One region of the Enterobacter sp. UPMP2052 genome, then DNA from elsewhere that is predicted to be linked to it. Evidence: predicted binding sites of a transcription regulator. Region 1 holds the regulator's gene; each other region holds the start of a gene.
What was found. Region 1 encodes PurR, which represses purine synthesis genes. Its sites were predicted from a motif close to CANGCAAACGTTTGCNTG; they were not measured.
Positions count from the first base shown of each region.

Region 2: the regulator PurR is predicted to act here: its motif matches at 1,521-1,538, upstream of glyA (serine hydroxymethyltransferase).
Region 3: the regulator PurR is predicted to act here: its motif matches at 2,092-2,109, upstream of ACWKX3_RS08070 (amino acid aminotransferase).

Region 1 covers NZ_JBSKJR010000001.1:1,386,750-1,396,750, forward strand. The annotation lists gene ACWKX3_RS06390 (TetR/AcrR family transcriptional regulator) at 1-364, shown strand, start outside; gene nemA (alkene reductase) at 419-1,516, shown strand; gene gloA (lactoylglutathione lyase) at 1,617-2,024, shown strand; gene rnt (ribonuclease T) at 2,121-2,771, shown strand; gene grxD (monothiol glutaredoxin 4) at 2,814-3,161, opposite strand; gene ACWKX3_RS06415 (C40 family peptidase) at 3,500-4,270, shown strand; gene sodB (superoxide dismutase [Fe]) at 4,393-4,974, shown strand; gene ACWKX3_RS06425 (MFS transporter) at 5,011-6,177, opposite strand; gene cydH (cytochrome bd-I oxidase subunit CydH) at 6,343-6,432, opposite strand; gene purR (HTH-type transcriptional repressor PurR) at 6,730-7,755, shown strand; gene punR (DNA-binding transcriptional activator PunR) at 7,772-8,683, opposite strand; gene punC (purine nucleoside transporter PunC) at 8,798-9,997, shown strand.
Region 2 covers NZ_JBSKJR010000001.1:39,061-49,061, forward strand. The annotation lists gene glnB (nitrogen regulatory protein P-II) at 1-77, shown strand, start outside; gene hmpA (NO-inducible flavohemoprotein) at 161-1,351, opposite strand; gene glyA (serine hydroxymethyltransferase) at 1,656-2,909, shown strand; gene ACWKX3_RS00200 (DoxX family protein) at 2,964-3,386, opposite strand; gene ACWKX3_RS00205 (3-phenylpropionate MFS transporter) at 3,561-4,700, shown strand; gene csiE (stationary phase inducible protein CsiE) at 4,697-5,974, opposite strand; gene ACWKX3_RS00215 (DUF1007 family protein) at 6,100-6,738, shown strand; gene ACWKX3_RS00220 (nickel/cobalt transporter) at 6,729-7,709, shown strand; gene suhB (inositol-1-monophosphatase) at 7,758-8,561, opposite strand; gene trmJ (tRNA (cytosine(32)/uridine(32)-2'-O)-methyltransferase TrmJ) at 8,694-9,419, shown strand; gene iscR (Fe-S cluster assembly transcriptional regulator IscR) at 9,725-10,001, shown strand, end outside.
Region 3 covers NZ_JBSKJR010000001.1:1,718,404-1,728,404, forward strand. The annotation lists gene asnS (asparagine--tRNA ligase) at 1-322, shown strand, start outside; gene ompF (porin OmpF) at 930-1,988, shown strand; gene ACWKX3_RS08070 (amino acid aminotransferase) at 2,173-3,363, shown strand; gene ACWKX3_RS08075 (MBL fold metallo-hydrolase) at 3,411-4,058, opposite strand; gene ACWKX3_RS08080 (YcbK family protein) at 4,079-4,630, opposite strand; gene ldtD (L,D-transpeptidase) at 4,806-6,629, opposite strand; gene mukB (chromosome partition protein MukB) at 6,813-10,001, opposite strand, start outside.

The sequences.
Region 1 (10,001 bases):
AGGCAACTATCGGGATCGTGTGCTGAACTACTATCAGGAAACGCTGACCCAGTTCTGTCAGCAGGGCATTATCAGCGGTTGCCTGACGGTAAAACTTTCTGCCGAGGTGTGCGATCTTTCCGAAGATATGCGCGCAGCCATGGATAAAGGCGCCACGGGTGTTATCGCCCTGCTTGCACAGGCGCTGGAGAAAGGTCGCGACGAAAAAACGCTGGCCTTCTCCGGAGAGCCGTTAACCCAGGCGCAGGTTCTTTATGCTCTGTGGTTAGGTGCCAATCTTCAGGCCAAAATTTCTCGCAGTGCCGCACCGCTTGAAAGCGCCCTGGCACATGTGAAATGCACGATTACAGCGCCTGGCGTTTAGCAGGCGTTTTTTATTTACCTTGTTACTAGTCGACTGGTCTACTCAGGAGTCTTTATGTCCGATGAAAAATTATTTACCCCACTGAAAGTGGGTGCTGTTACTGCACCAAACCGCGTATTCATGGCCCCGCTTACCCGTCTGCGCAGCATTGAGCCGGGTGATATTCCAACTCCACTGATGGGTGAATACTATCGTCAGCGCGCAAGCTCTGGCCTGATCATCTCCGAAGCAACCCAGATTTCCGCTCAGGCGAAAGGCTACGCGGGCGCACCAGGCCTGCACAGCCCGGAGCAGATTGCCGCGTGGAAGAAAATCACCGCTGGCGTGCACGCTGACGATGGCCGCATCGCGGTGCAGCTGTGGCACACCGGGCGTATCTCACACAGCAGCATCCAGCCTGGCGGCCAGGCACCGGTTTCCGCCTCGGCCCTGAGCGCCAATACCCGCACCTCCCTGCGCGATGAAAACGGCAACGCCATTCGCGTTGATACGTCCATGCCGCGTGCGCTGGAGCTGGACGAGATCCCGGGTATCGTCAATGATTTCCGTCAGGCGGTCGCGAATGCGCGTGAAGCCGGTTTCGACATGGTTGAACTGCACTCGGCCCATGGCTACCTGCTGCACCAGTTCCTCTCCCCATCTTCTAACCACCGTACCGACCAATACGGCGGCAGCGTTGAGAACCGCGCGCGTCTGGTACTGGAAGTGGTGGACGCAGTGTGTAAAGAGTGGAGCGCTGACCGTATCGGTATCCGCGTCTCCCCGATCGGTACGTTCCAGAATGTGGACAACGGCCCGAATGAAGAAGCAGACGCGCTGTATTTGATTGAAGAACTGGCCAAACGCGGCATTGCCTACCTGCACATGTCCGAGCCAGACTGGGCTGGCGGTCAGCCATACACCGAAGCGTTCCGTCAGAAAGTGCGCGATCGTTTCCACGGGGTGATCATCGGTGCGGGCGCGTACACGCCTGAGAAAGCAGAAGACTTGATCAACAAAGGTCTGATCGATGCCGTTGCGTTTGGTCGCGATTTCATCGCTAACCCGGACCTGGTCGCACGTCTTAAACATAAAGCAGAGCTTAACCCTCAGCGTCCGGAAAGCTTCTACGGCGGCGGCGCGGAAGGCTACACCGACTACCCTACGCTCTAATCCCGTCATTGTGCATTGATAGCGGCGACATATCGCCGCTATACTAAAACATCGTTTCTGTTAAAAAAGATAATCCTTTCCATTGGTTAATGAGGAAATTATGCGCCTACTTCACACCATGCTGCGCGTTGGCGACCTGCAACGTTCTATCGATTTCTACACTAACGTACTGGGCATGAAACTGCTGCGCACCAGCGAAAACCCGGAATACAAATACTCGCTGGCCTTCGTGGGCTATGGCCCGGAATCCGATGAAGCGGTTATCGAACTGACCTATAACTGGGGCGTGGAGAGCTATGACCTGGGCAATGCCTACGGCCATATCGCGCTGGAAGTGGATAACGCAGCCGAAGCCTGTGAACGCATCCGCAGCAACGGCGGCAACGTCACGCGTGAAGCGGGCCCGGTTAAAGGCGGCACAACCGTGATTGCCTTCGTTGAAGATCCGGACGGTTACAAAATCGAACTGATTGAAGCCAAAGACGCCGGTCGCGGTCTGGGCAACTGATCCCCCAGGGCGCATTTGCGCCCTGTTGTTTTACTGCATCCCCTGCCAAAATTTGCCATAATGCGCACTGCTTTTTTCCCCATGTAAGAGACCCTGATGTCCGATAACGCTCAATTTACCGGTCTGTGCGACCGTTTTCGTGGTTTTTATCCCGTTGTCATTGATGTAGAAACAGCCGGATTTAACGCTAAAACCGATGCGCTGCTTGAGATTGCCGCCATAACGCTGAAAATGGATGAACAGGGCTGGCTTACACCGGACACCACGCTGCATTTCCACGTTGAACCCTTCGAAGGGGCGAATCTGCAGCCCGAGGCGCTGGCGTTTAACGGCATAGATCCGAAAAACCCGCTGCGCGGCGCGGTGAGCGAGTACGACGCGCTTCACGCCATTTTTAAAATGGTGCGTAAAGGCATGAAAGATAACGACTGTAGCCGCGCCATTATGGTGGCGCACAACGCCACCTTCGACCACAGTTTTACGATGGCTGCCGCCGAGCGCGCCTCACTTAAGCGCAACCCTTTCCACCCTTTCGTAACCTTTGACACAGCGGCGCTGAGCGGTCTGGCGCTCGGTCAGACGGTGTTGTCAAAAGCCTGCATCACCGCAGGAATCGAATTTGACGGCACGCAGGCGCACTCCGCGCTCTATGATACCGAGCGCACAGCCGAATTGTTCTGCGAAATCGTGAACCGCTGGAAGCGGTTAGGCGGCTGGCCGCTGCCGATGGGCGAGAACGACGCATAAAAAAAGCGACCGAAAGGTCGCTTTTTTACAGGGGCAGCAAGATTATTCTGCGCCCGGCTCTTCGGTTTTGTACTTCTCCGCAGTCTCTTTGATCAGCTGCTGCAGTTCGCCACGCTGATACATTTCGATCAGGATGTCGCAGCCGCCAACCAGCTCGCCATCAATCCACAGCTGTGGGAAGGTCGGCCAGTTTGCGTATTTTGGCAGTTCAGCACGGATGTCAGGGTTTTGCAGGATATCAACGTAAGCAAAACGCTCACCACAGGCAGACAGCGCCTGAACCGCTTGCGCGGAGAAACCGCAGCTAGGCAGCTTCGGAGAACCTTTCATGTACAGGAGAATCGGGTTTTCAGCGATCTGGCGCTGGATTTTTTCAATAGTGGTGCTCATGTTTTGCTTCCTTTAACTTCTGTTACGGCAATTGTCTGACATTGTAGCGGTTCAGACAGACATCGGAAAATAACATTTTAGTCACGTTTATATATTTTAACGTGTGTGGCTATAAGTTGCATTGAAAATGGTGCTTACCCCTTCTCCCGCTAAGGTTTTGCTTAGGGAGTGAACAATAGGGCTACAGAACGATGAATTTTTTTGCACTTGCTAACGAAACACGTTTTTAGAGTGAAAAATGCTATTAACTTCCCGGGTTTTTATAGATTAGAATCGACGGGCTTTGTAAATCACACGCGGGCATTATTGATGGCCTGCAATTATCAGGGGACTGCCCAGTGGCGCGGATAAATAAAATCTCGATCACGCTCTGTGCTTTACTGTTTACATCACTCTCATTCACGCCAGCGGCGAACGCCTCTGAACAGGCGCGGCATTCTGCTGTACAAAAAACGCATCTGGCGAAAACCACAGAACGTAAGAAAAAAACTCCCGGCAAGACCGTTAAGAAAAAAACCACCGCTCAGACCAAACAAACCGCCTCCAGCAAGACCAAATCGAAAACCAAAACCTCCCGCACCCACACGCGTAAAACTACCCAGACAGCTGCCAGGCTCGTGAGCGAAAAATGCACGGTGCGCAAGGGGCATAAATCGACGTGCACCAAAGCCACCAAACTCGCGGAAGTGCATAAGGTGCGCATGCAAAAAGCGCAAAAGACGGCGATGAATAAACTGATGGGGCAAATTGGTAAACCCTATCACTGGGGAGGTTCCTCTCCGCGTACCGGTTTCGACTGCAGCGGCCTGGTCTATTACGCGTATAAGGATCTGGTGAAGTTTCGTATTCCCCGCACCGCGAATGAAATGTACCACCTGCGCGATGCGGCTCCGGTAAACCGTGGCGAACTCCAGAACGGCGACCTGGTGTTCTTCCGCACCCAGGGCCGCGGCACGGCTGATCACGTTGGCGTGTACGTCGGCAATGGAAAATTCATTCAGTCTCCGCGTAGCGGCCAGGATATCCAGATCACCTCTCTCAGCGAAGATTACTGGGTACGCCACTACGTTGGCGCGCGCCGGGTCATGACGCCGAAAACCGTCCGCTAGCCCCTGCCCTGCTACCGTCGTAGCAGGGTAAGCTCCTCTTTTGCATACCCTTTTAATCTGCTACTCTATCCTTGTTGTCTGTAGGGTTATTGGCAACGTATAAAACAATAAGGAGAGAAGCAATGTCGTTCGAATTACCTGCACTACCGTATGCAAAAGACGCCCTGGCACCGCACATTTCTGCGGAAACCCTGGAGTACCATTACGGCAAACACCACCAGACCTACGTCACCAACCTCAACAACCTGATCAAAGGCACCGAGTTTGAAGGCAAAACGCTGGAAGAGATCGTGCGTAGCTCAGAGGGTGGCGTGTTCAACAATGCCGCTCAGGTGTGGAACCACACCTTCTACTGGCACTGCCTGGCACCAAATGCGGGCGGAGAACCTGTTGGTGAACTGGCCGAGGCGATCAACGCGGCGTTTGGCAGCTTCGCGGACTTTAAAGCGAAATTTACCGACGCTGCGGTGAAAAACTTTGGTTCCGGCTGGACATGGCTGGTGAAAGAGGCCAACGGCAAGCTGGCTATCGTGTCGACGTCTAACGCTGGTACACCGCTGACCACCAGCGCCACGCCGCTGATGACGGTGGACGTGTGGGAACACGCCTACTACATCGACTACCGTAACGCGCGCCCTAACTATCTGGAGCACTTCTGGGCGCTGGTTAACTGGGAATTCGTGGCGAAGAACTTCGCCGGGTAAGAGACACGCAGAAGGGTTCGCCCTTCTGCGTTTATTCTATTTTGCAGCGCAGGCCGCTTCAGGCTGTTTTCGCCCGGACATCAGTACAAGCAGCAGGCCAAGCGCGGCCACAATCGCCCCCATCACGGGTACAAAGCCGTAACCCAGACCACCCGAGATCACCGCACCGCCCGCCGCAGCGCCCAGCGCATTCCCCAGGTTGAACGCCCCGATATTGACGGAAGATGAGAGCCCCGGCGCCTCATGAGCAACACGCATCACGCGCATTTGCAGTGGCGGTACCACGGCAAAGGTCGCCGCCCCCCAGACCACCATCGCAATCGCCGCCCCCACTTCAGTGCGCGCAAGCCACGGGATGGCCACCATAATCACAATCAGCAGGGTTAAAAAGCCTTTCAGCGTGCCGGTAACGGAACGGTCTGCCAGCTTCCCGCCAAGGTAATTGCCAATCGAGAAGCCCACGCCAATCAGCACCAGCATCGCGGTAATAAAGATCGGCGTAGCGTGAGTGATCTCATGCAGCACCGGTGAAATATAGGTATAGAGGGTAAACATCGCCCCGGCGCCCAGCACGGTGGTCAATAGCGCGGAAAGAACCTGAGGGCGCACCAGCACCGACAGCTCTTTGCGTACATCAGGGCGTTCTCCGGCGCTGCCCTTCGGCAGGGAGAAGAACAGTGCGGCCATCGCCACAACCCCAAGTGCGGCGGTGGCGAGGAACGACATGCGCCAGCCGATGACTTCACCGAGCCAGGTCGCCGCCGGTACGCCGCCAATATTGGCGATCGTCAGGCCCATAAACATGGTGGCGACCGCGCTGGCCTGCTTGTGTTTGGGAACCACGCTGGCGGCAACGACTGATCCCAGCCCGAAGAAAGCACCGTGGTTGAGGCTGGTCAGAATACGCGACAGCATCAGGGTGGTGTAGTCAGGCGAAATTGCGGAGAGCACATTGCCAAGCGTGAAGATCGCCATCAGGAAAATCAGCGCATTGCGACGCGCGCGGTGCGAGAGCAGCAGCGTCATCAGGGGTGCCCCCACCATCACGCCGATCGCATAGGCGCTGATCAGCATACCAGCCGCCGGTATTGAGACGTCTACGCCCCGCGCGATAACGGGCAGCAAGCCCATCGGGGAGAATTCAGTGGTGCCAATCCCAAAAGCGCCAATCGCCAGGGCCAGCAAGGGGAAATTGATTTTCATGCGTTAACTCCGGATGCCGTGTCGCGTCGTGACACAGAACAATGAAGCCAAAAGCATGACATCAATCACAAAAAATGAGAAGTTTACATTTTGGCAAAAGATTTTTGCCAGAGGGGTAACAATCAGGCGAGGATGTGGAGGGAGACGCCTCTCCCTCCGCGTGAATCAGTGCAGCGCAGCCGTTAAACCACCGGCCACAATCAATGCCAGCACAATAACGGTGGTAACCAGCGAAAACTTCAGATCGGAACTCATCAATTTTTCTCCTTTTAATCACCCCACGAAAAGTGAGCTTGCTCATTTTTACACAGTTCAGGTCAAAAATCTTCCTGGTTTTAACCTGATATCCACTTTTGCTCTTCCCCTTTTCATCAAGATAGGACAAAATTCCACGCTAAATTTATTAGCGTACCGGCCATTGACCCCCTCCTGACGTCCTGTGTCGTTTTCCCGGCGTGTCGCAATTCAAGATTGCGTAATAAGGGTGAGAGAAGGCAAACGTTTACCTTCATGATTATCAGGAGCTTAGGATATGGTCTGGAGTGACATTTAATGGCAACAATAAAAGACGTAGCAAAACGCGCAAACGTTTCCACTACAACCGTATCACATGTTATTAACAAAACTCGCTTTGTTGCTGAAGAGACGCGCAATGCCGTCTGGGCGGCGATCAAAGAGCTGCACTACTCCCCGAGTGCGGTAGCGCGTAGCCTCAAAGTGAATCACACCAAATCGATCGGTTTGCTGGCAACCAGTAGCGAAGCGGCCTATTTCGCAGAAATTATCGAAGCGGTGGAAAAAAACTGCTTCCAGAAAGGCTATACCCTGATTCTGGGCAACGCCTGGAACAACATTGAAAAACAGCGTGCCTACCTTTCAATGATGGCGCAAAAGCGCGTCGACGGCCTGCTGGTGATGTGTTCAGAATACCCGGAATCGGTGCTTTCCATGCTGGAAGAGTACCGTCACATCCCGATGGTGGTGATGGACTGGGGCGAAGCGCGCGCCGATTTCACCGACTCCGTGATTGATAACGCTTTTGAAGGCGGCTATATGGCGGGTCGTTATCTGGTAGAACGCGGGCATCGCGAGATTGGCGTTATTCCCGGCCCGCTTGAGCGCAACACCGGCGCAGGGCGTCTGGCTGGCTTTATGAAAGCGATGGAAGAAGCACTGATCACCGTGCCGGAAAACTGGATTGTGCAGGGCGACTTCGAGCCAGAATCGGGCTATCGCGCCATGCAGCAGATCGTCTCCCAGCAGCCTCGCCCGACCGCCGTCTTCTGCGGGGGCGATATTATGGCAATGGGTGCGCTCTGTGCGGCGGATGAACTGGGTCTGCGCGTGCCGCAGGACATTTCCGTGATCGGGTATGACAACGTGCGTAACGCCCGTTTCTTCACCCCGGCGCTGACCACCATCCACCAGCCGAAAGATTCGCTGGGCGAAACCGCTTTCAACATGCTGATGGACAGGATCGTTAACAAGCGTGAAGAATCGCAGTCTATTGAAGTCCACCCGCGTCTTGTTGAGCGCCGTTCCGTTGCGGATGGCCCTTTCCGCGACTACCGTCGCTAATGGTTAACGGGGCCAGCTACGCTGGCGCCCGTAGCCACTCCCGGTTCAGCGTTTCGCTGTCTCCCAGATAATCCAGCAGCCAGGCCATGGCAGGCGATACGTCGTTCTGCTGCCAGGTGAGGCAACAGGCTGCATCCGGGAACGGGTTTTCCAGCTGCAGGGCAACCCATTCACCGCTGTCGATCCTCGGACGTGCAAAGTGGACGGGCACCATCGCCACGCACAGGCCCGCCGTCAGGCAGGTGGCAGACGACTCCCAGTCAGGTGCCACCACGCGCCGCTGGTTGTCCAGCAGCCAGGTGATGCGTTTGGGCAGCGAGCGCGAGGTATCTTCCAGCACCAGCGACGGCCAGTTGCGCAACGTGTCGTCACTCAGCGGCCCTTCCAGCGCGGCCAAAGGATGATGGCTGGCGACCACGCAGGTCCAGCTCAGCATGCCCATATCCCGAAAAGCGTAACGTCCCCCAACGGGAATAGCCTGCGTCGCGCCGATAGCCATCTCAACCCTGCCGTCCGCCAGCGCATCCCAGACGCCGTTGAACACCTCCTGCGATACCCGCAGCTCAACGTCCGAGAAATGGCGATAGAAATCCACGATCATCTGCCGTGTGCGTTCGGGCTTCACAATGTTGTCTACCGCAATGGAGAGATGGCCCCGCCAGCCGTTGGCGATCTGTTGGCACTGCTCGCGGGTGATCTGCATTTTTTTGATGACAGAACGTCCCTCCTTGAGAAACCACGCCCCCGCAGGCGTTAACACCACGTCGCGGTGCCGACGCTCAAACAGCGGCACCGCCAGCCACTCCTCCAGCTGGCGCACGGTATAACTGACCGCAGAGGGAACCCGATGCAGTTCCTGCGCGGCTCCGGTAAAACTGCCGTTACGCGCCACGGCGTCTACAACTTCAAGAGAATAATCAGACCACATTTTCTGCCTGCAAAAAATTTGAATGCACTTACCAAATATTAGCGTTTCACAAGCCGCTTTGCACTCCCTACACTCTGCGCCAATTAACACCTGCCTCCTCAGGAGAAAAAAACAATGCAACCCAGGAACGGATTTTTAGTCTGGCTCGGCGGCTTAAGCGTGCTTGGCTTTCTGGCAACCGATATGTACCTCCCTGCTTTCGCCGCGATGCAGGAAGATTTGCAGACGCCTGCCGCCGCCATCAGCGCCAGCCTGAGCTTATTCCTTGCGGGCTTCGCCATCGCACAGCTGATGTGGGGGCCGCTCTCTGACCGCTTTGGCCGCAAGCCGGTGCTGTTACTCGGCCTGGCGATTTTTGCCGTAGGCTGTCTGGGGATGCTGTGGGTACGTGATGCCACCTGGCTGCTGGTGCTGCGCTTTATTCAGGCGGTGGGCGTATGCGCGGCAGCGGTCACCTGGCAGGCGCTGGTGACCGACTACTACCCGGCCTCGCGTACAAACCGGATTTTCGCTACCATCATGCCGCTGGTCGGCCTGTCGCCGGCCCTTGCTCCGCTGCTGGGCAGCTGGATCCTCGCCCATTTCGACTGGCAGGCGATTTTCGCCACGCTGTTTGCCATTACGCTGGTGCTGATGCTGCCCGCCTTTGCGCTTAAGCCGGCCCATAAAAAAGCCACGCACGCCGATGCGAAGCCCATCACCTTTATCTCCCTGCTGCGCACCAAAGCGTATCGCGGTAACGTCCTGATTTACGCCGCCTGCTCTGCGAGCTTCTTCGCCTGGCTCACCGGCTCACCTTTTATCCTCCACGATATGGGCTATAGCCCGGCGGCCATCGGTCTGAGCTACGTTCCGCAAACTATCGCCTTCCTGGTGGGCGGCTACGGCTGTCGTGCGGCCCTGCAGAAATGGGACGGACAACAGATGCTGCCCTGGCTGCTGGCGCTCTACACCCTGAGCGTGGTAGGCACCTGGGCTGTCGGTTTCATTCCGGGCGTGGGGCTTGCAGAAATTTTGATTCCTTTCTGCGTGATGGCCGTCGCCAACGGCGCAATTTATCCTATCGTGGTGGCGCAGGCGTTGCGTCCGTTCCCGCAGGCCACCGGCCGCGCGGCGGCGCTGCAAAATACCCTGCAGCTGGGGTTATGTTTCCTCGCAAGCCTCGTGGTTTCCGCGCTGATCGTTACCCCGCTGCTCACCACCACCAGCGTGATGCTGTTTACCGCTGTGCTGGCCGTCATCGGATATCGCATACAGTCTTCTGCCTACCGTGAGCAGGCCAGCCGCGCGCAGGCAGACGCCTCCCAGGCATAATCGC
Region 2 (10,001 bases), 1.3 Mb from region 1:
ACGGCAAAATCTTCGTCTTTGACGTGGCGCGCGTGATCCGTATTCGTACCGGTGAAGAAGACGACGCGGCGATTTAACGTTGTTAATGGTTATGTAGGCCGGGTAAGGCGCAGCCGCCATCCGGCGAAAAAAAAGCCCCTCGTTTGAGGGGCTTTTTGCGTTACAGCACCTTATGCGGCCCGAAACATTCGTAATGAATGTTGTCTTTATTGACGCCCAGGTCAACCAACTGCTTCGCGGCATACTGCATAAACGCTACCGGTCCACACACGTAGAACTGCATTTCCGGCGCGCTAAACGCCCCTTCATGCTGGCTCAAATTCATCAGACCTTCGCTGTCGAAACGTGCTGCCGCGCGGTCCGCATCCGTTGGCAGACGATACCAGGTGTGCGCCGTAAAGTGCGGCAGACCTGCTGCCAGCGCTGTCACTTCATCCGCAAAAGCATGCACATCACCGTTTTCTGCAGCGTGGAACCAGTTCACCTGCGCGCTGTGGTGAGATTTTGCAAGAGTATCCAGCATCGCCAGCATTGGCGTTTGACCCACACCCGCAGAGATCAGCGTAACCGGTACATTTGACTCAACGGCCATAAAGAAATCGCCCGCCGGTGCGGCCAGATGCACCACGTCGCCCACTTTCGCTTCGTTATGCAGCCAGCTTGATACCTGGCCACCCTCTTCGCGTTTCACCGCAATACGGTAGCCTTTGCCGTTCGGCTTACGGGTAAGGGAGTACTGGCGGATCTCCTGATGCGGGAAACCGTCTGGCTTCAGCCACACGCCGAGATACTGGCCCGGCTGGTAATCTGCCACCGGCTGCCCGTCGACCGGCTCGAATTCAAAGCTGGTAATCAGCGCGCTGCGCGGCGTTTTTTCGACGATGCGGAACGCACGAGTGCCTTCCCAGCCGCCGTTTTTACTGGCGTTTTCGCTGTAGATCTCTGCTTCACGGTTGATAAACACGCCTGCCAGCACGCCGTAGGCTTTGCCCCAGGCGTCAAGCACCTCCTGGCCTGGGCTGAACATCTCGTCCAGCGTTGCCAGCAGATGAGCGCCAACAATGTTGTACTGCTCCGGTTTGATCTGAAAGCTGGTATGTTTCTGCGCGATTTTCTCTACCGCAGGCAGCAGGGCCGGCAGGTTTTCAATATTGCTGGCATAGGCAGCGATGGCGTTAAACAACGCTTCACGCTGGTCGCCGTTGCGCTGGTTGCTCATGTTAAAAATCTCTTTGAGCTCCGGATTATGCGCGAACATGCGATCGTAAAAGTGGGCGGTAAGTTTAGGGCCGGTTTCGACAAGCAGGGGAATAGTAGCCTTAACGGTAGCGATGGTTTGAGCGTCTAACATAGCAACTTCCTTCATATGTTACTTTAATGATGTATTTTATATGCATCTTATAAAAATAACCCTGTAATGTAAATGGTTCTTTGCATAGTGAAAAATATGCATCACAAAGCTGAAAAGAAATCCGCTGAAACGGACGACCGCTTTATTGCTCAAACCCTTGCGTGGCGCGCAGGAAAACGTTTGCGTAAAATCGTTTGTCAAGACCTGTTATCGAAGAACTATTCGGTTATACTGTTGCGCGTCGTCCAACAGGACTGCCTTTTCAGGCCAAAAATTTACTTGTTAGCTGAGTCAGGAGATGCGGATGTTAAAGCGTGAAATGAACATTGCCGATTATGATGCCGAACTGTGGCAGGCTATGGAGCAGGAAAAAGTACGTCAGGAAGAGCACATCGAACTGATCGCCTCCGAGAACTACACCAGCCCGCGCGTCATGCAGGCGCAGGGTTCTCAGCTGACCAACAAATATGCTGAAGGTTATCCGGGCAAGCGCTATTACGGCGGTTGCGAGTACGTTGATATCGTTGAGCAGCTGGCGATTGACCGCGCAAAAGAGCTTTTTGGCGCTGACTACGCAAACGTCCAGCCACACTCCGGCTCTCAGGCTAACTTTGCGGTCTATACCGCGCTGCTGCAGCCGGGCGATACCGTTCTGGGTATGAACCTGGCGCAGGGCGGCCACCTGACTCACGGCTCCCCGGTTAACTTCTCTGGCAAACTGTACAACATCATTCCTTACGGTATTGATGAGTCCGGTAAAATTGACTACGAAGACATGGCGAAGCAGGCCAAAGAGCACAAGCCGAAGATGATTATCGGTGGCTTCTCCGCTTACTCCGGCGTGGTTGACTGGGCTAAAATGCGCGAAATCGCAGACAGCATCGGCGCTTACCTGTTCGTCGACATGGCACACGTTGCCGGTCTGATTGCTGCAGGCGTCTATCCGAACCCGGTTCCACATGCGCACGTTGTCACCACCACCACCCACAAAACGCTGGCCGGCCCACGCGGTGGCCTGATCCTGGCAAAAGGCGGCGACGAAGATCTGTATAAGAAACTGAACTCAGCCGTGTTCCCAAGCGCACAGGGCGGCCCGCTGATGCACGTCATCGCGGCAAAAGCCGTGGCGCTGAAAGAAGCGATGGAGCCAGAGTTCAAAGTTTACCAGCAGCAGGTTGCTAAGAACGCTAAAGCGATGGTGGAAGTGTTCCTGAACCGTGGCTACAAAGTGGTTTCCGGCGGTACTGAAAACCACCTGTTCCTGCTGGATCTGGTTGATAAGAACCTGACCGGTAAAGAAGCTGACGCTGCCCTGGGCCGCGCCAACATCACCGTCAACAAAAACAGCGTACCAAACGATCCTAAGAGCCCGTTTGTGACGTCCGGTATCCGTATCGGCTCTCCGGCCGTCACGCGCCGTGGCTTCAAAGAAGCAGAAGTGAAAGAGCTGGCGGGCTGGATGTGCGACGTGCTGGACAACATCAATGACGAAGCGGTCATTGAGCGTGTTAAAGGTAAAGTGCTGGATATCTGTGCACGCTTCCCGGTGTACGCATAATCTTACTGCTTTGCAGACAGTATTAAGGCCGCGCTTGCGGCCTTTTTTTATGGGCTAACGTCGGTCGAGGGAGATTGCGCCCGGCCCGACAATCGCCAGCAAAAGAAACGCGCCCGCAATACTCACATTCTTGTAGAAGTTAATCATATTCGGCACAACCGCATCGCCGGTCATATTCCAGTAATGGTGACCAATCACCGCTGTTCCCAGGGTGTAAAAAACATACAGCACGGCGAGAGGACGGGTGAAAAAGCCAAGCACGATCACTATCGCGACGGGCACTTCCATGACCACCGCGATAATCGCCGCCAGCATTGGCATGGGTGCGCCAAGCGACGTCATATACTGCACGGTGCCGCTAAAGCCCGTCAGTTTTGGGAAGCCAAAAATAATAAACAACACAACGATGGCGATGCGGGCAACCAACAGCAACAGGTGGCGCGACTGGCCAAAATCGAGGTAGCGAAGCGAGTTCATGGCAGAAATACCTCTGCAGAGGGGAGTCATTTAAACCTAATACAGATTTTCCTGCCTTGCCATAAGCCAGCCGACTGCACGGAATGTTAAATTTTCGTTAACTTATAGCAGGCTATCGACTTGCTTAATTTGCCTATTCTCGCCAGACTATGGCCTTCATTTCGGGAGGGATTCATGGTCTTGCATTCCACGCGCTGGCTGGCGCTCAGCTATTTTACCTACTTCTTTAGCTACGGCATTTTTCTGCCATTCTGGAGCGTCTGGCTCAAAGGGATCGGCCTGAGCCCGGAAACCATCGGCGTCCTGCTGGGGGCAGGGCTGGTGGCGCGTTTCCTCGGTAGCCTGCTGATTGCGCCGCGCGTTAGCGATCCGTCCTTACTGATTAAAGCCGTACGCATACTCGCCTTGCTGACGCTGGTGTTTGTCGCCTGCTTCTGGGTCAGCCATCAGTTTGCCTGGCTGATGGTGGTGATGGTTGGTTTTAACCTGTTTTTCTCTCCCCTGGTTCCGCTGACGGATGCGCTGGCGAACACCTGGCAAAAACAGATCACCATGGACTATGGCCGCGTGCGGCTGTGGGGATCGATCGCCTTTGTGATTGGCTCTGCGCTGGTGGGGAAGCTGGTCAGCCTCTATGATTATCACGCGATCCTGGCGCTGCTGAGCATCGGGATTGCCTCAATGCTGCTGGGGATGCTGCTCCGCCCGTCCGTGATGCCGCAGGGTGAAAGCCGTCACCATGAGAGCGCAGGCTGGCCCGCATGGCGCAGCCTGGTGGCACAAAGCTGGCGTTTCCTGGCCTGCGTATGCCTGCTTCAGGGGGCACACGCGGCCTATTATGGCTTCAGTGCCATTTACTGGCAGGGGGCGGGATACTCTGCGTCTGCGGTGGGCTACCTGTGGTCGCTGGGGGTGGTCGCCGAGGTCATTATCTTTGCGCTGAGTAAAAAACTGTTCAGCCGCTTTGGCGCGCGTGATTTGCTGTTGCTCTCCGCCATTTGCGGTGTGGCGCGCTGGGGCATCATGGGCTGGACCACCGAACTGCCGTGGCTCATCGTCGCGCAAATCCTGCACTGCGGTACCTTTACCGTCTGTCATCTGGCGGCGATGCGCTATATCGCGGCGCGAGAGGGCGGAGACGTTATTCGCCTGCAGGCGGTCTACTCTGCAGTCGCGATGGGCGGCAGTATTGCGATCATGACCGTCTTTGCGGGCTTCCTGTATCAGCACCTTGGGCACGGCGTGTTCTGGGTGATGGCGCTGGTCGCGCTGCCTGCCATCATCGTGCGTCCTAAGGTAACCGCCCGGGCTTAATGTTCCAGCATGGCGCGGATATGTTCTTGCTGCTGCGCGTTCAGTGTCTCTACGGCATGGATCAGCGGCGGCGAGAACAGCGGCAGAGCGGTAGGATAGGGCGTGATAACCAGCGCCGCTTCGCGCGGTGCGCCCTCTTTCTGAAAGCTCTGTAGCGTCAGGTAACGGATATTGAGCGGCAGCAGCGTGAGCTCGCGCAACTGCTGTTCGATATGCGCCTCGCACGCTTTATCTTCACCCGTCAGTAACACCACCTGTTTTTCGTGCAGGTCGGTCTCCTGCATCAGCCAGGCACCAAAAATCACCGCCACCAGGCTCATCTCTTCATCCGAGAACCGCAGCCCAAACTCGGCTTCCAGCTCATACAGCGCCTCTTTGGTGGTGCGCAACAGGCGTGGATAAAGCCGATGGATCTCCTCCGGCAGGCTATTGTCGATGCCAATCTCAAACAGCGAGCGGTCCAGCGCCTGCGCGAGATGGACATACAGCTGGTCGGTCAGCCCCTGTTCATCGCTGAAGTTCATCCCCGTTTGCGCCCGGAAACGGGCGACCATCCGCACAATCGCCCGGCGTAAACGCTGATCCTGCTGGTGTTTATCGAGCGCCGGGTCGGGGGTGCGCAGCATCATAAACAGCAGCGCGAGAAACAGCTGCTCATCGCCATGGGTGCCCTGCGGGACGCGACGTTTCCAGTGGCGGACAATCTCCTGCGCCGTAAAATACTCCCCTCTCGACTGCGTCCAGCTGCGCTGAACCGGCGAAAACTGCGGAGTGTTGCCCCGATGGTGTTGAATCAGACAGTATTGCAGGTAGAGCTGTAAAAACTGAACGTCGCGGCACTCAAACTGACGCTGCAGCTTACGTGAGCAAAAGTTAATCAACGCCCGCAGGTTCGCATCATCATAAAGCGGTCGCGCGATACCCTGTTGTTTAAGCGCGGTTTTTAACGCAGGGGTAAACTGGTGCGAGACAAAATGCGGGCAAAGCCGGAGCGAGCGGCGCAGCCAGTGCAGCAAACATAAGCGCTGGTTAAGGGAGGAGCCTTCAAGTCGGTAGCAGCCGTCGTGGTGCGTAACGATATCCAGCTGGTGATAGCGCTGGATTTCATCGCGCGTCTCGGCTATATCTTGCCGTGCGATGGCATCGTCCACCCCATTGGCAGCAATGATGCTCTGTGCGGTGACGGCAGCATCGGGCAGGTAAAGCATCAAAAGCACCTGGCAGCGGCGCTGCGAACTGGAAAGCACAGATGGAATTTCAAGCGTCGTCATCATCTGTCGGGTATCCAGTGTGAATGTAAGATAAGAATAGCTAAAGGATGGGCGCTGAAAAGCGCGCCGGCGGGCCTTTCACTCAGGATTGCGGGCGAACATCACAGAATTTTTGACGTGAGGAGATGATGCAAATAGTTAAACACAGCGCAATGGCGCTATTTTTGGCGGTTTTCACTTTCGGCGCCAGCGCACATCCTCACAGTTTTATCAGCCTGAAGACCGGGCTGGTGACGGACGGCACTGAGCTTAGCGGGCTGAAAATGCGCTGGACGATGGATGAAATCACCTCTGCAGACCTGCTGTACGATGCGGGCAATGCAAAACCCGGGGATGAGGTCTGGAAAAAGCTGGCGGCGGAAGTGATGGCCAACGTCCTTGGGCAACACTACTTCACCGAGTTCTGGCACAACGGGCAAAAGGTGACGTTTCTGAACCGCCCGACGGAGTACGGCCTGGCGCGCGAGGGCCATCAGGCGGTGCTGACGTTCGTGCTCCCGCTGGCTCACCCTCAGCCGCTGGCCGGGCAGAAATACACCTTCTCCACCTTTGACCCGACCTATTACGTCGACATGCATTACGCGCAGGACAGCGACGTTGAGCTGCCCGCCGCTCTGCAAAAAAACTGCACGGTTGCGGTTCACACGCCAACGCCCAGCGATGAGATGCTGAACTTTGCGGTATCGCTCGATAAAGCCGATGCGCCGCCAGAGGATATGGAATTGGGCAAACAGTTTGCACAGCAGGTAACGTTACAATGTCAGTGATCGCTTCTCCCACCCAAAAACCGCGCCGCTGGCTGCACCTCTGGCCGCTGGCGCTCTTTGTGCTGCTGGCCGTGTGCGGCATGTTGTGGTTGTGGCAGGCGTGGCCGCAGGTGATGATTAAAAGCATCGTCTGGCAGCGGGAGGTCAATCAGCAGATGAGCGGGCTGCTCAAGGCGGTGGCGGAAAACCCCACCAAAGCGGGCGGCTCCCTGCTGGCGTTTAGCTTTATCTACGGCGTACTGCATGCGCTGGGGCCGGGGCACGGCAAAATCGTGATCGCCACCTGGCTTGCCACGCATCCTTCTAAGCTCAAGTCGAGCATCGGCCTGACGCTGGCATCGTCGCTGCTGCAGGGCGGCGTGGCAATAGCGCTGGTCGTGGTGGTGCTTGCACTGTTACAGCTTCCTGCTCGCCAGCTGCACATGAGCAGCTTCTGGCTGGAGAAGGGGAGTTATGCGCTGGTGGGCGTGCTGGGGCTGATCCTCTGCTGGCGGGCGCTGAAAAAACTGCGCGCGCTGTTACGTAAACCGACCTTCAAAGCCTTTACGCCCCACCACGTCCACGACGCGCACTGTGGTTGCGGGCATCAGCATCTGCCGACGCAGGAACAGTTACAGAACGGCGACGACTGGCGCGCGCGGCTGATGATTATTCTGTCTATGGGGATGCGCCCGTGTTCGGGGGCGATCATGGTGCTGCTGTTCAGCAAGGTAATCGGCGTATTCGGCTGGGGAATTCTCTCGGCCCTGGCGATGGCGGCGGGTACGTCACTGACGATCTCGTCCCTGGCGCTGCTGGTGCACAGCTTCCGCCGTCTGGCGGTAAAACTGAGCGGCAACAACACGCCGGTACTGTGGCGACAAATAGGATGGACAACCCTGGCGCTGGCGGGCGGGGTCATCTTGCTGGTGGCTGCGGTAACGATGTGGGTGAGTGCGGTGCCGGTGGGCAGGGGATTAAGGCCGTTTTAGTCAGGCGCGGTTTGATACCCTCTCCCACAGGGAGAGGGTATTGACCGATTAACGCTTCAGCGCGTCGCTCAGCTCATCGCGCATGTTTGCCAGCATGGCTTTCACGACGCGTGGGTTGCCCGCAACGATGTTGCCGGTAGACATGTAGTTATGGCCGCCGGTGAAATCACAGACAATGGCCCCTGCTTCACGTGCGATCAGCTCGCCCGCAGCAAAGTCCCATGGCTTCAGTGACAGTTCGAAATAGCCGTCAACGCGGCCGGTTGCCACGTAGGCCAGATCCAGCGCTGCTGAACCGGTGCGACGGAAGTCAGCACATTCAGTGAACAGTTTGCCCAGGATATTCATATAGGTTGTTGCGTGCTGTTTCGCCTTGAACGGGAAACCGGTCGCCAGAATAGTGCCGTCCAGATCGCGAGCGTTGCTGCAACGCAGACGATAGCCGTTCAGCTGCGCGCCCTGACCGCGGGTAGCGGTGAACAGTTCGTTACGCATTGGATCGTAAACAACGGCGACTTCGGTACGGCCTTTAATGCGTACCGCGATAGACACAGAGAAATGTGGCAGACGTTTGATGAAGTTGGTGGTGCCATCCAGTGGATCGATAACCCATTGAACATCCTGATCGGTACCTTCATGTTCACCGCTTTCTTCGGTGATGATGGTGTGCTGTGGGTAAGATTTGCGGATCGTTTCGATAATAATCGCTTCTGCGGCTTTATCGACGTTAGTCACGAAATCATTGCTGCCTTTCTGGCTGGTTTCTACGGAGTCGGGTGTTTCGTAGTGTTTGGCAATTACATTACCCGCCTTGCGCGCTGCGCGCACGGCGATGGTCAGCATCGGATGCATCGGTCTCTCTCACTGGATGTTAAAGAACAGGAAAATCGGCGCAGAGTATAGCAGCGGGATCGGATTATGTCTCTCGATTATGCTAATATGCCGGAATATTCTTCAGACACTGAATTCAGACACCTAAAAATTATGCTGCAAAACATTCGAATCGTGCTGGTCGAAACATCGCACACCGGCAATATGGGCTCTGTTGCCCGCGCTATGAAAACCATGGGCTTAACGAACCTGTGGCTGGTTAACCCGCTGGTCAAACCTGACTCCCAGGCCATCGCCCTGGCGGCGGGTGCCAGCGACGTGATCGGCAACGCGCAGATCGTCGATACCCTGGACGAAGCGCTTGCCGGGTGTAGCCTGGTGGTTGGCACCAGCGCGCGCTCCCGTACGCTGCCGTGGCCGATGCTGGACCCGCGTGAGTGCGGCCTGAAAAGCGTTTCAGAAGCGGTGCAGGCGCCGGTGGCGCTGGTATTTGGCCGTGAGCGCGTCGGCTTGACCAACGACGAACTGCAAAAATGCCACTACCACGTGGCGATTGCGGCGAACCCGGACTACAGCTCGCTGAACCTGGCGATGGCGGTACAGGTTATCGCCTATGAAGTCCGTATGGCGTGGCTGGCGACTCAGGGGAAAGCACGTACAGAGCCTCAGGAAGAGAACGCCTATCCGCTGGTGGACGATCTGGAACGTTTCTATGGTCACCTCGAGCAAACCCTGCTCTCCACCGGGTTTATCCGCCAGGACCACCCGGGCCAGGTGATGAACAAGCTGCGCCGTCTGTTTACCCGTGCGCGCCCGGAAAGCCAGGAGCTGAACATCCTGCGCGGCATTCTGGCGTCGATTGAGCAGAAGAATAAATAGTGGTCGTCTGTTCGCCGGGTGGCGCTGCACTTACCCGGCCTACCATGTATTCTCCCTCTCCCCGTGGGAGAGGGCTGGGGTGAGGGCATCAGGCAGCACCCTTGTGATACGACACGGTTTTGTAGGTCGGGTAAGCGCAGCGCCACCCGACAAAAAACGGCACAGAAGGTTAAATACCTGACTAAAACAGTCAAGTAAATAGTTGACCAATTTAGTCAGGAATGTCAGACTTGGCCCTGCTATGCAATACCCCCATTTTACAATAAAAAACCCCGGGCAGGGGCGAGTTTGAGGTTAAGTAAGACATGAGACTGACATCTAAAGGGCGTTATGCCGTGACCGCGATGCTGGACGTTGCGCTCAACTCCGAAGCGGGCCCGGTTCCGTTGGCTGATATTTCTGAACGACAAGGGATTTCCCTCTCTTATCTGGAACAGCTGTTCTCCAGACTGCGTAAGAATGGCCTGGTTTCCAGCGTACGCGGCCCGGGCGGCGGTTATCTGCTGGGTAAAGACGCGGGCAGTATTGCCGTTGGCGAAGTGATCAGCGCGGTTGATGAATCCGTTGACGCGACCCGTTGCC
Region 3 (10,001 bases), 330 kb from region 1:
GAAAGACATTAAGGCCTTCTACATGCGCCTTAACGAAGACGGTAAAACCGTGGCAGCGATGGACGTGCTTGCGCCGGGCATCGGCGAAATCATCGGCGGTTCTCAGCGTGAAGAGCGTCTGGACGTGCTGGACGCCCGTATGGAAGAGATGGGTCTTAACCCTGCTGACTACGGCTGGTATCGCGATCTGCGTCGTTACGGCACCGTTCCGCACTCCGGTTTTGGCCTTGGCTTTGAACGTCTTATTGCCTACGTCACCGGTGTACAGAACGTGCGTGATGTGATTCCTTTCCCACGCACGCCGCGTAACGCCAGTTTCTAATCGCGTTATCAATGATAATGGCCAGCACATGCTGGCCATTATTTTATTCTGCAATGTCAATTTTCGTCAGGTCAAAGTCAGCTTGATTAAGCTGCAACCCCGTCAAATCCCCTGCTTGTTACGTTTTATTTCCACGAAACATCTGCGAACAAAAAATAAACCACAGTCTTATTGTGCTTATTGAATTCTTAAGCAATAGCACAAAATTAACGCCACTATGCAGCCTTCCGGAAGGCTATTCGTGGTCATAAGAAAAGATGCACCGTTTAACTTCTGTTTATATGAAATCCTTTTATCGAAAATAAATATAAGAAATTCATATATATAGGAATGAAAACGCTGTTTATTTAGGCAATCAGTTCTGAAGTTTGAGGTGGTTCACAAAGTTCCCGAAAATACACAAATTTTTACACATTATTTCTTTTTGTTACTGAATCTTGAGGATTGTAGCACTTTCAGGCTAGCGAAACGGTTCTATGAATGGAAAGATGCCTGTCAGACACATAAAGACACCTAACTCTCATCAATAGTTCCGGAAATATTTATTGACAGAATTTATTGGCGGCAGTGGCGAGTGTCATAAAAAAACCAATGAGGGTAATAAATAATGATGAAGCGCAATATCCTGGCAGTGGTTATCCCTGCCCTGCTGGTAGCCGGTGCAGCTAACGCTGCAGAAATCTATAACAAAGACGGCAACAAATTAGATCTTTACGGGAAAGCTGTTGGCCTGCATTACTTCTCTGACAATGATGGCAACGATGGCGACATGACTTACGCGCGTCTGGGCTTCAAAGGCGAAACCCAGATCAACGACCAGCTGACCGGTTACGGCCAGTGGGAATACAACTTCCAGGGTAACAACTCTGAAGGCAGCGACGCACAGAGCGGCAACAAAACTCGTCTGGCATTCGCAGGTCTGAAATTCGGTGACGCAGGCTCCTTCGACTACGGTCGTAACTATGGTCTGGTGTATGACGTTATCGGTATCACCGATATGCTACCTGAGTTCGGCGGCGACACTGGCGCAAGCGATGACTTCTTCGCGGGCCGTACCGGTGGTCTGGCAACTTACCGTAACAACAACTTCTTCGGTCTGGTTGACGGTCTGAACTTTGGCGTTCAGTACCTGGGTAAAAACGAGCGTACCGACGCTACCCGTTCTAACGGCGACGGCTGGGCAACCTCTCTGAGCTACGAGTTTGATGGCTTCGCAGTACTGGGTGCTTACGGCGCCGCTGACCGTACCAACAACCAGCAGACTCTGGAATGGGGTAACGGTGATAAAGCTGAGCAGTGGGCGACCGGTCTGAAATACGACGCGAACAACATCTACCTGGCAGCACTGTACGGCGAAATGCAGAACGCAGCGCGTCTGGGCAGCCGTGGCTTCGCTAACAAGTCTCAGGACTTCTCTGTTGTTGCACAGTACCAGTTCGATTTCGGCCTGCGTCCGTCCATTTCCTACTACAAATCTAAAGCGAAAGACGTAGAAGGTATCGGCGACGAAGACTTCATCAACTACATCGAAGTGGGTGCGACTTACTACTTCAACAAAAACATGTCCACCTATGTTGACTACCAGATCAACCAGCTGAAAGACGACAACAAGCTCGGTATCAACAATGATGACACCGTTGCTCTGGGTATCGTTTACCAGTTCTAATCAGCACGCCACAATGTTATATGCTTAATGAACAGGGCTTCGGCCCTGTTTTTTTTTGCCTGAAAGCAAAAAATGGCGACTTTTGAGAAGCTGCACGCTTTTCGTCGCAAACGGTTGGCATTTTGTAAATCTACCGTTAACCTGATAGCGGATTTCACTTCTGTAATCACAATGGAACTTCGTCATGTTTGAGAACATTACCGCCGCTCCTGCCGACCCAATTCTGGGCCTGGCCGATCTGTTTCGTGCCGATGACCGCCCTGGCAAAATCAACCTGGGTATTGGTGTATATAAAGATGAAACCGGCAAAACACCGGTACTGACCAGCGTTAAAAAAGCGGAACAGTACCTGCTGGAAAACGAAACCACCAAGAACTACCTCGGTATTGATGGTATCCCTGAATTTGGTCGCTGCACGCAGGAACTGCTGTTCGGTAAAGGCAGTGAGATTGTGAGCAGCAAACGCGCTCGTACAGCACAAACGCCAGGCGGCACCGGTGCCCTGCGCGTTGCGGCGGATTTCCTGGCGAAAAACACCTCCGTTAAGCGCGTCTGGGTCAGCAACCCAAGCTGGCCAAACCATAAAAACGTCTTTAACTCTGCGGGTCTGGAAGTGTGTGAATACGCTTACTACGATGCAGCAAACCACGCGCTGGACTTTGACGGTCTGCTGACCAGCCTGAACGACGCGCAGGCGGGTGACGTTGTTCTGTTCCATGGCTGCTGCCATAACCCAACCGGTATCGATCCGACGCTGGAACAGTGGGAACAGCTGGCAAAACTGTCCGTTGAAAAAGGCTGGCTGCCGCTGTTCGACTTCGCCTACCAGGGCTTTGCTCGCGGGCTGGAAGAAGATGCCGAAGGCCTGCGCGCGTTCGCGGCTGTTCATCAGGAGCTGATTGTCGCAAGCTCATACTCCAAGAACTTCGGCCTGTACAATGAGCGCGTGGGTGCCTGTACGCTGGTCGCCGCCGACGATCAGACCGTCGACCGCGCGTTCAGCCAGATGAAATCCGTGATCCGTGCAAACTACTCTAACCCACCGGCACACGGTGCCTCTGTGGTGGCGACCATCCTGAGCAACGACGCGCTGCGCGCGATCTGGGAGCAGGAGCTGAACGATATGCGCCAGCGTATCCAGCGCATGCGTCTGCTGTTTGTGAGCACGCTGGCGGAGAAAGGGGCTGACCGTGATTTCAGCTTCATCATCAAGCAAAACGGCATGTTCTCGTTCAGCGGCCTGACTAAAGAACAGGTTCTGCGTCTGCGTGAAGAGTTCGGCGTCTACGCCGTTGCCTCTGGCCGCGTAAACGTGGCGGGCATGACGCCAGATAATATGGCACCGCTGTGCGAGGCGATTGTCGCCGTTCTGTAACTCGCGCCCACAAAAAAGCCTGCATATGCAGGCTTTTTTCATTCTGGTTACCAGACAGGCATTTCATCCTGAAGGAACGGATTGTGTACCCGTTCATAGCCCAGCGTCGACATCGGACCGTGCCCGGGGATAAACGTCACGTCATCGCCTAACGGCAATAACTTCTGCTTAATCGACTGGATCAGCTGTCCGTGATCGCCGCGCGGAAAATCACTGCGTCCTACCCCACCTTTGAAAATCACATCGCCGGAAATCAGCAGACGCGACTGGTCATCAAAGAAGACGATATGGCCCGGCGTGTGCCCGGGACAATGCAACACCTGTAACGTCACATTCCCTACGCTTACACGATCTCCTTCGTTCAGCCAGCGATCGGGCGTCAGCGGCTGACACTCATCAAGGCCAAACATGCGACTTTGGGCAGGTAACCCCTCAAGCCAGAACTCATCTTCTTTTTCCGGACCGATAACCGGCACACCGTAGTGCTGCGCCAGTTCAGCTGCTGCCCCCACGTGGTCAAGGTGACCGTGAGTGAGCAGGATCTGCATCAGTGTGACGCCGCTTGCAGCGACTTCCTGCTTGATTTTCTCAGCGTCGCCGCCGGGATCAACAAGCGCGGCCAGTTTGGTTTGCTCACACCAGATTAATGAACAGTTCTGGGAGAACGCGGTAACCGGAATAATACGATAGTTCATACTGCTCCTGTGTTTCGTTATTACCAGTGCCTGACCGGCCCGGTATCAATATGCACAAAGTTGCTACGTGGGTAATATCCTACACCACCTGCGCGCATAGATAACGCAGCTTTGCGAATATTGGCTAACGAAACGCCTTCAATGTGGAAATCCATTGCCTGCCCTTTGGTGTGGTAGCTTTTTTTCGCTACCCCACGGCTGTGGGCACGCAGTTCGTTATTGGTATCGAGCGAGCGATAGCCAGAAATGAGCTGCACAGGTCTGCTGGTCCCCAACAGGCCCTGAAGGCGAAACAACTGATCAAACAGTCCTGGATCGATGGCTTTTATTTTATTCGCGCGGAAATCACGGAAAAAATGGTTTAGTTTTGCTAATTCATCCTGAATATAGCCTCTGCCATCGAAAAACTCCGCTTTAAGCGACTCACCGGTGTGAAGATTGTTGAGCGTTAAAATACGCGGACGTGGGGTCGAGAGGGTGGCAAATGCTGGCGTCGGCAAGATGGCCGCTGCGCCCAGCGCAACACCACCTAACGCCAGCAGTTTGCGGCGATTAGCGTCAAATTTGTCCATGATAATCAGGTCTACAGGTCAATGAAATCGTCAATATGCTTAGCGCACGAAGGGCACCTTAACTGGCAAAGCCGACAACGTCAAGGCGCCCAACCCCAGTAAATACGCGGCCTACAGCCATATTGCCCCGTATTCACCATAACTTACGACAATCATTTTTCCCGAACTACTTCATTTACCTGATTAATTGTTCCGCTTTTGGCAAAATTTGTGCGCCGGATCGCGCGGGGAGATCATAATTGTAAATATCTGTACGATACTGGGTACGCCCGTCGGCCCCGACAAACGCCGTCAGGTAGTAAAGATTGACGGGAATATTGTGGCGGATATTCACGTACCGGGTATCACCTTGTTTCAGCGCATCAGAGATCCGCGTATCGTTCCAGCCGGCATCCTGCAACAGCATGTTCGCCAGTTCAGACGCTTTGTTTACACGAACGCAGCCGGAGCTGAGTGCGCGGGTGTCTTTCTGGAACAGGGTATGGTTTGGCGTATCGTGCAAATAGATAGCGTCGGAACTCGGCATATTGAACTTGTAACGTCCCAGCGAGTTATGCGCGCCCGGTGCCTGCTGGAAACGGAACGGCAGGTTCGAGGCCGTAATTGTAGACCAGTCGACCATATACGGGTCAATCGCTTCTTTACTGTTCCAGCCGCGCATCACCGTATAACCGTGGCGTTCCAGATAGCCCGGATCGTTCCACACCTTAGGCAGGATGTCTTTGCGCGCAAGCGTCGGCGGAACGTTCCACGGCGGGTTCACCACGACATTGTTCAGCGCGCTGCTCATCATCGGCGTTTTACGATCTGGCCGCCCGACAATGACGCGGGACGCCAGCACTTCGTTTCCGTCCTGATAATAAACCAGAGAGTAAGCAGGAATATTGACCATGATGCCGGTCGAAAGCGTACCCGGCAGCAAACGCAAACGCTGGATATTCAGCGCCAGCACCCCTGCCCGCTGCGCAGGAGAGACGTTCAGCCAGTCACGCGTGGACTGACCAATGACGCCATCAGCCCCCAGCCCTTGCGCGGCCTGAAATTGCTTCACGGCTGCCACCAGTTCACGATCGTACGCCGCGGGCTTGTTGTTTAGCCCTACGGCTTTTTTCTCTTTGACCGGGGCAGACGGGCTGACCACCACGTTTTGCGAATCGTCGCCAGGAAGAGCAATGTTAGGCCCGCCGTCGAGGATGCCGGAACGGCTGAGGATTTCACGCAGGGCGGGAACATCGCTGCTCCACTGGCCAGGGCGAAGCGTCGCGGTGGCGCGCAGTTGCGGCCACGGCCGCGAGTCCGCCACCAGCGCCAGTAAGGATTGATGCATCGTGGCGTATTGCGGATGCGCAGGCGCAAGGCTTGCGATAAAGCGCGGCAGTTCACCATTATCCAGCGACAGCTGCCACTGGTTAATCACTGACAGCGCCGGGGTCGCCAGCTTGTAAGGCTTTTGACTATACAGCCAGCGGTTGCCATTAACCGGAATGCCCGCCACAAACTGCAGGTAGCCCATCATCGCATCAGACAACACCACATCCCGCGCCTGGCCGGTAACGGAAGGGTCGGTCAGCAGCTCCACCCAGGTGGTGAACTGCGGCTGGAAACCTGCAATCGCGACTTCCGCAAGCTGTTGCTGAAACGCGCGCACCGCGTCGCGGTTTTCCCACATAGGTTTCATATCACGCGCGGCATACAGCAGCGTGAGCTGGTTGATATAGGCTGGCGTGTAGCCTGACGGCAAGCCCGTCATCAGCTGCTGGCGAAGTGAACCAGTGTCGATCCCTTCGGGTAGCGGCCGGATTCCCGCCATGATCGCCGTCGCCGGAGATTGATCCAGCGGCAGAGACAGCGACATCGGTTGTGTACCCGTCGTTGCAGAGCTGTCCGAAGGCACAACTTCAGGCTCATCCGCCTGTGCGGTAAACAGTGGAGCAAACATCACTGTCAGGCACAAACCCAGCGCTGACAGCTGACGACCACGATTTTTCTTTAGCAACATCCCTTGCCCCCTGTTTTTCACGACATGCCCATCATTCTGGGGCTTATGTTTAGTTAGTATAGGAAGGCATAACCGCAGTTGCCTTGCCTTATGTAAAGAAGTTTAAAGATAACCCCGCTATCAGCACAAGTTAAGTGAATAAAAAAAGCGGCGCTACTGCGCCGCTCTTTGTAACAAAACGCCTCAGGAAGCGTCAGCCGTGCCGGGTAACGACTCCGGTGGCTGCGGTGCAAAGCCGCGCAGACCCACGACGTGTACGTGCTCGCTGTTCTGGAAGACTTTACGCACCAGCTTATAGGTAGTGCCTTTTTCCGGGCTGATGTTCTCTGGTGCCGCGATGATAAGCTGCATATCAAGACGGTCGCACAGCTCAAACAGCGTGGCGATAGAGCGGGCATCAAGACGCGCCGCTTCATCAAGGAACAGCAGGCGGCATGGGGAGATATCTTTGCCGCGCAGACGACGCGCCTCATCTTCCCAGCTCTGCACCACCATCACCAGAATAGACATCCCGGTACCGATAGCCTCACCTGTTGAGAGCGCACCGGACTCGGCGCGCAGCCAGCCGTCTGAACCACGGTTGACCTCCACTTCCATCTCAAGATAGTTACGGTAATCCAGCAGTTCTTCGCCGATGGTTTGCGGCGTGCGCTGCCCCATATCAATCTGCGGGTTCAGGCGCTGGTACAGCTTCGCCAGTGCTTCCGAGAAGGTCAGGCGGTTGCTGTTAAACAGATCCTGATGCTGTTCGTGCTGCTCGGACAACACATCAAGCAGCGTCGAGTGGGCCTCACGTACGTTCACGTTCAGACGCACGCTGTTAACCTGTCCAAACGACACGCTCTGCAGTCCCTGGTTCAGCTGACGAATACGGTTCTGCTCGCGCTGAATGGTTTTGCGGATGATATTTGCCACGCTGCGGGAACTGATTGCCAGCTTCTGCTCGCGGGAGGTTAACTCTTCCGTCAGGCGACCCAGCTCGATTTCCATCTGCTCGATGGCTTCGACCGGATCGTCGGTGCGGATGATATCCTGGCGAATACGCTCGCGCAGGTGCTGGTAAACCGCCACGAAGAACTGGATTTTACGCTCTGGACGTTTTGGATCTTCGGACATGCGCAGCACGTCGCGCAGATGTTCGTTATCCGCTACCGCCAGACGCAGCGCACCCAATGCCTTATCCGACATGGAGCGCAGTTCATCCCCGGAAAGGTAGGCCAGCTCGCGACGGTGCAGACGACGCTCAACGTTATTGTCTTTCACCATGCGCATCACCGCGCACCAGCCCGCCTTGGCGGTCACAACCTGCTCGCGCATTTCGTGATAGTCACGTTCCAGCTTGCGCAGGCGACGCGTCAGGTTGTCCATCTCCGCTTCACAGAAGGTCAGCGCTTTTTCCAGCTGATTACGGCGCGCACGGTTGTTGCTTAACTGGGCATGCAGCTCGTCGCGACGAATACGCGCCCGCTCTTCCGAGCCGCTGTCGGCGCGAACCCCGATATCCTGCAGCTCTTTGTGTAAATCGTTAAGAAGCTCTTTCTTGGTGTCATAGGAGCTTTTCAGCGAGGCCATGACCTGGCTGTACTGACTCAGCTGCGCAGCGTGCGTACGCATGGCTTCACGGGCGCGGGTACGTTCCGCTTCCGCCTGCTCAAGACGCTGGCGAAGTTTCTCGTTAAGATCGCTGTTACCGCTGAGCATTTCAGCGGAATCAGAGTAGCCAAAGTGGGCGCGACGCTGCACCACTTCCGTCAGGGCAAATGCCTGCTGGCGGGCTTCGCGCTGTACCTGCTGAGACCAGGCGTAATCTTCTTTCAGCTGCTCATACTGTTCCGGATCGCTCTGGAGCACCGAAAGCACCGGTTCCAGTTTCGCCAGCTGATTACCATGCTGCTGAATGAAACGTGCCGCTTCCTGCGCTTCATCCAGACGTTCCTGAATTTCATCGACGCGATCGGCCAGCGTCTCGTCCGCCAGAAGGTTAAGACGCGGCAGAATGCGGTTGAGCGCGGCTACGCCCTCTTTCGCCTGTTCGAACTGTACACGGCTCTGCTGGTTATCATTTTCATGATTCGCCAGCGCGCGTTCCAGTTCACCCCGGCGGGTGTTGAGCTTGCGAATTTCGGCTTCCGGGTCGGCGTCAAACGCCACCGCCAGATGGCTACCGATAAAGCGGCTGAAGGCCTGATGCAGACGCTGGGTTTTCTGAACGTCGAACGACAGGGTGGCAAAACGCTCTGACAACGTTTCACGTTCAGCATGCAGACTTTCGATACGGTTTTCACGCGCGGCACGACCAAACAGCGGCAGTTCCGGGAAGCGAGAATAGCGCCACTGGCGGTCGGCAATTTTCACCACCACCGCTTTTTCAAGCTCGTCCACGCTGAACACGCTGTCATCGAATGACTGCGGATCCCCTTCGATTAAATAGAGATCTTCCGGGCAATCTTCCAGACCGGCCAGCTGCTCAGAAATCTGCGACAGATCGGGCACGACGATCGCATTACGCGACGGGCCGTACAGCGCCGAGAAGTACGGCGCGTCATCCAGACCCACGTCGTCATAAATTTCCGACAGCAGTACGCCGCCAAAACGTTCCGCCAGCGCATTCAGGCGCGCATCTTCTGCACCGCCCGGCTGGCTTAAGCGTTCAATCTCTTCGTCAACTTCACGTTTACGGTTACCGACTTCATCACGCTCAACGATCGCTTCACGCTCACGCTCCAGCAGTTGTTGCAGGTATTCCGTAACGTCCTGGCCGGATTCAAACGTTTCCCCGCACTGCTCGCTGAGCTGGCTCAGGCTGCTTTGCGCGGCAAGCCAGATCGGCGCGCGTTGCAGGAGCTTTTGCGAACGAGACTGGAGCTGATCCATTTCCTGACGCAGGTTCATGCGCTGTTCGCTGGCGCTGGAAACGCTGTCAGAAAGTGAAGCAATTCGCGCTTCCAGCTCCTGATGCAGGGCTTCAAGATCGTCGAAATCGTAATTTTTGCCCTGACGTTTGCAGAAATCGGCCAGCAGACGCTCGGCTTCCTGCTGTTCGCGTAGACGCTGTTCCAGTTCGTTCAGACGCATACGCAGCGGCTGAACCTGTTCGGCCAGATGGCGCTGGTTCATACCGTCACGCAGCAGTTCGCGGGCAACGCTCCAGGCGTCGCTACGCGCAACCGGGCCATTGATCGCCACGACCAGCTGGTATGCCTGCTCAAACTGGCTGTGCGCCGTTTGCGCCACGCTCATTTTCTGATCGAGCGACAGCAGTTTCTCGGTGGCTTCCTGCTCTTTCGCCTGGAAGGTGTCCAGCCAGTCTTCCGCGCTCTCTGGCGTTAAGTCCGGCAGGTGACACAGCTCTTTCGCACGCTGCAGGGCCTG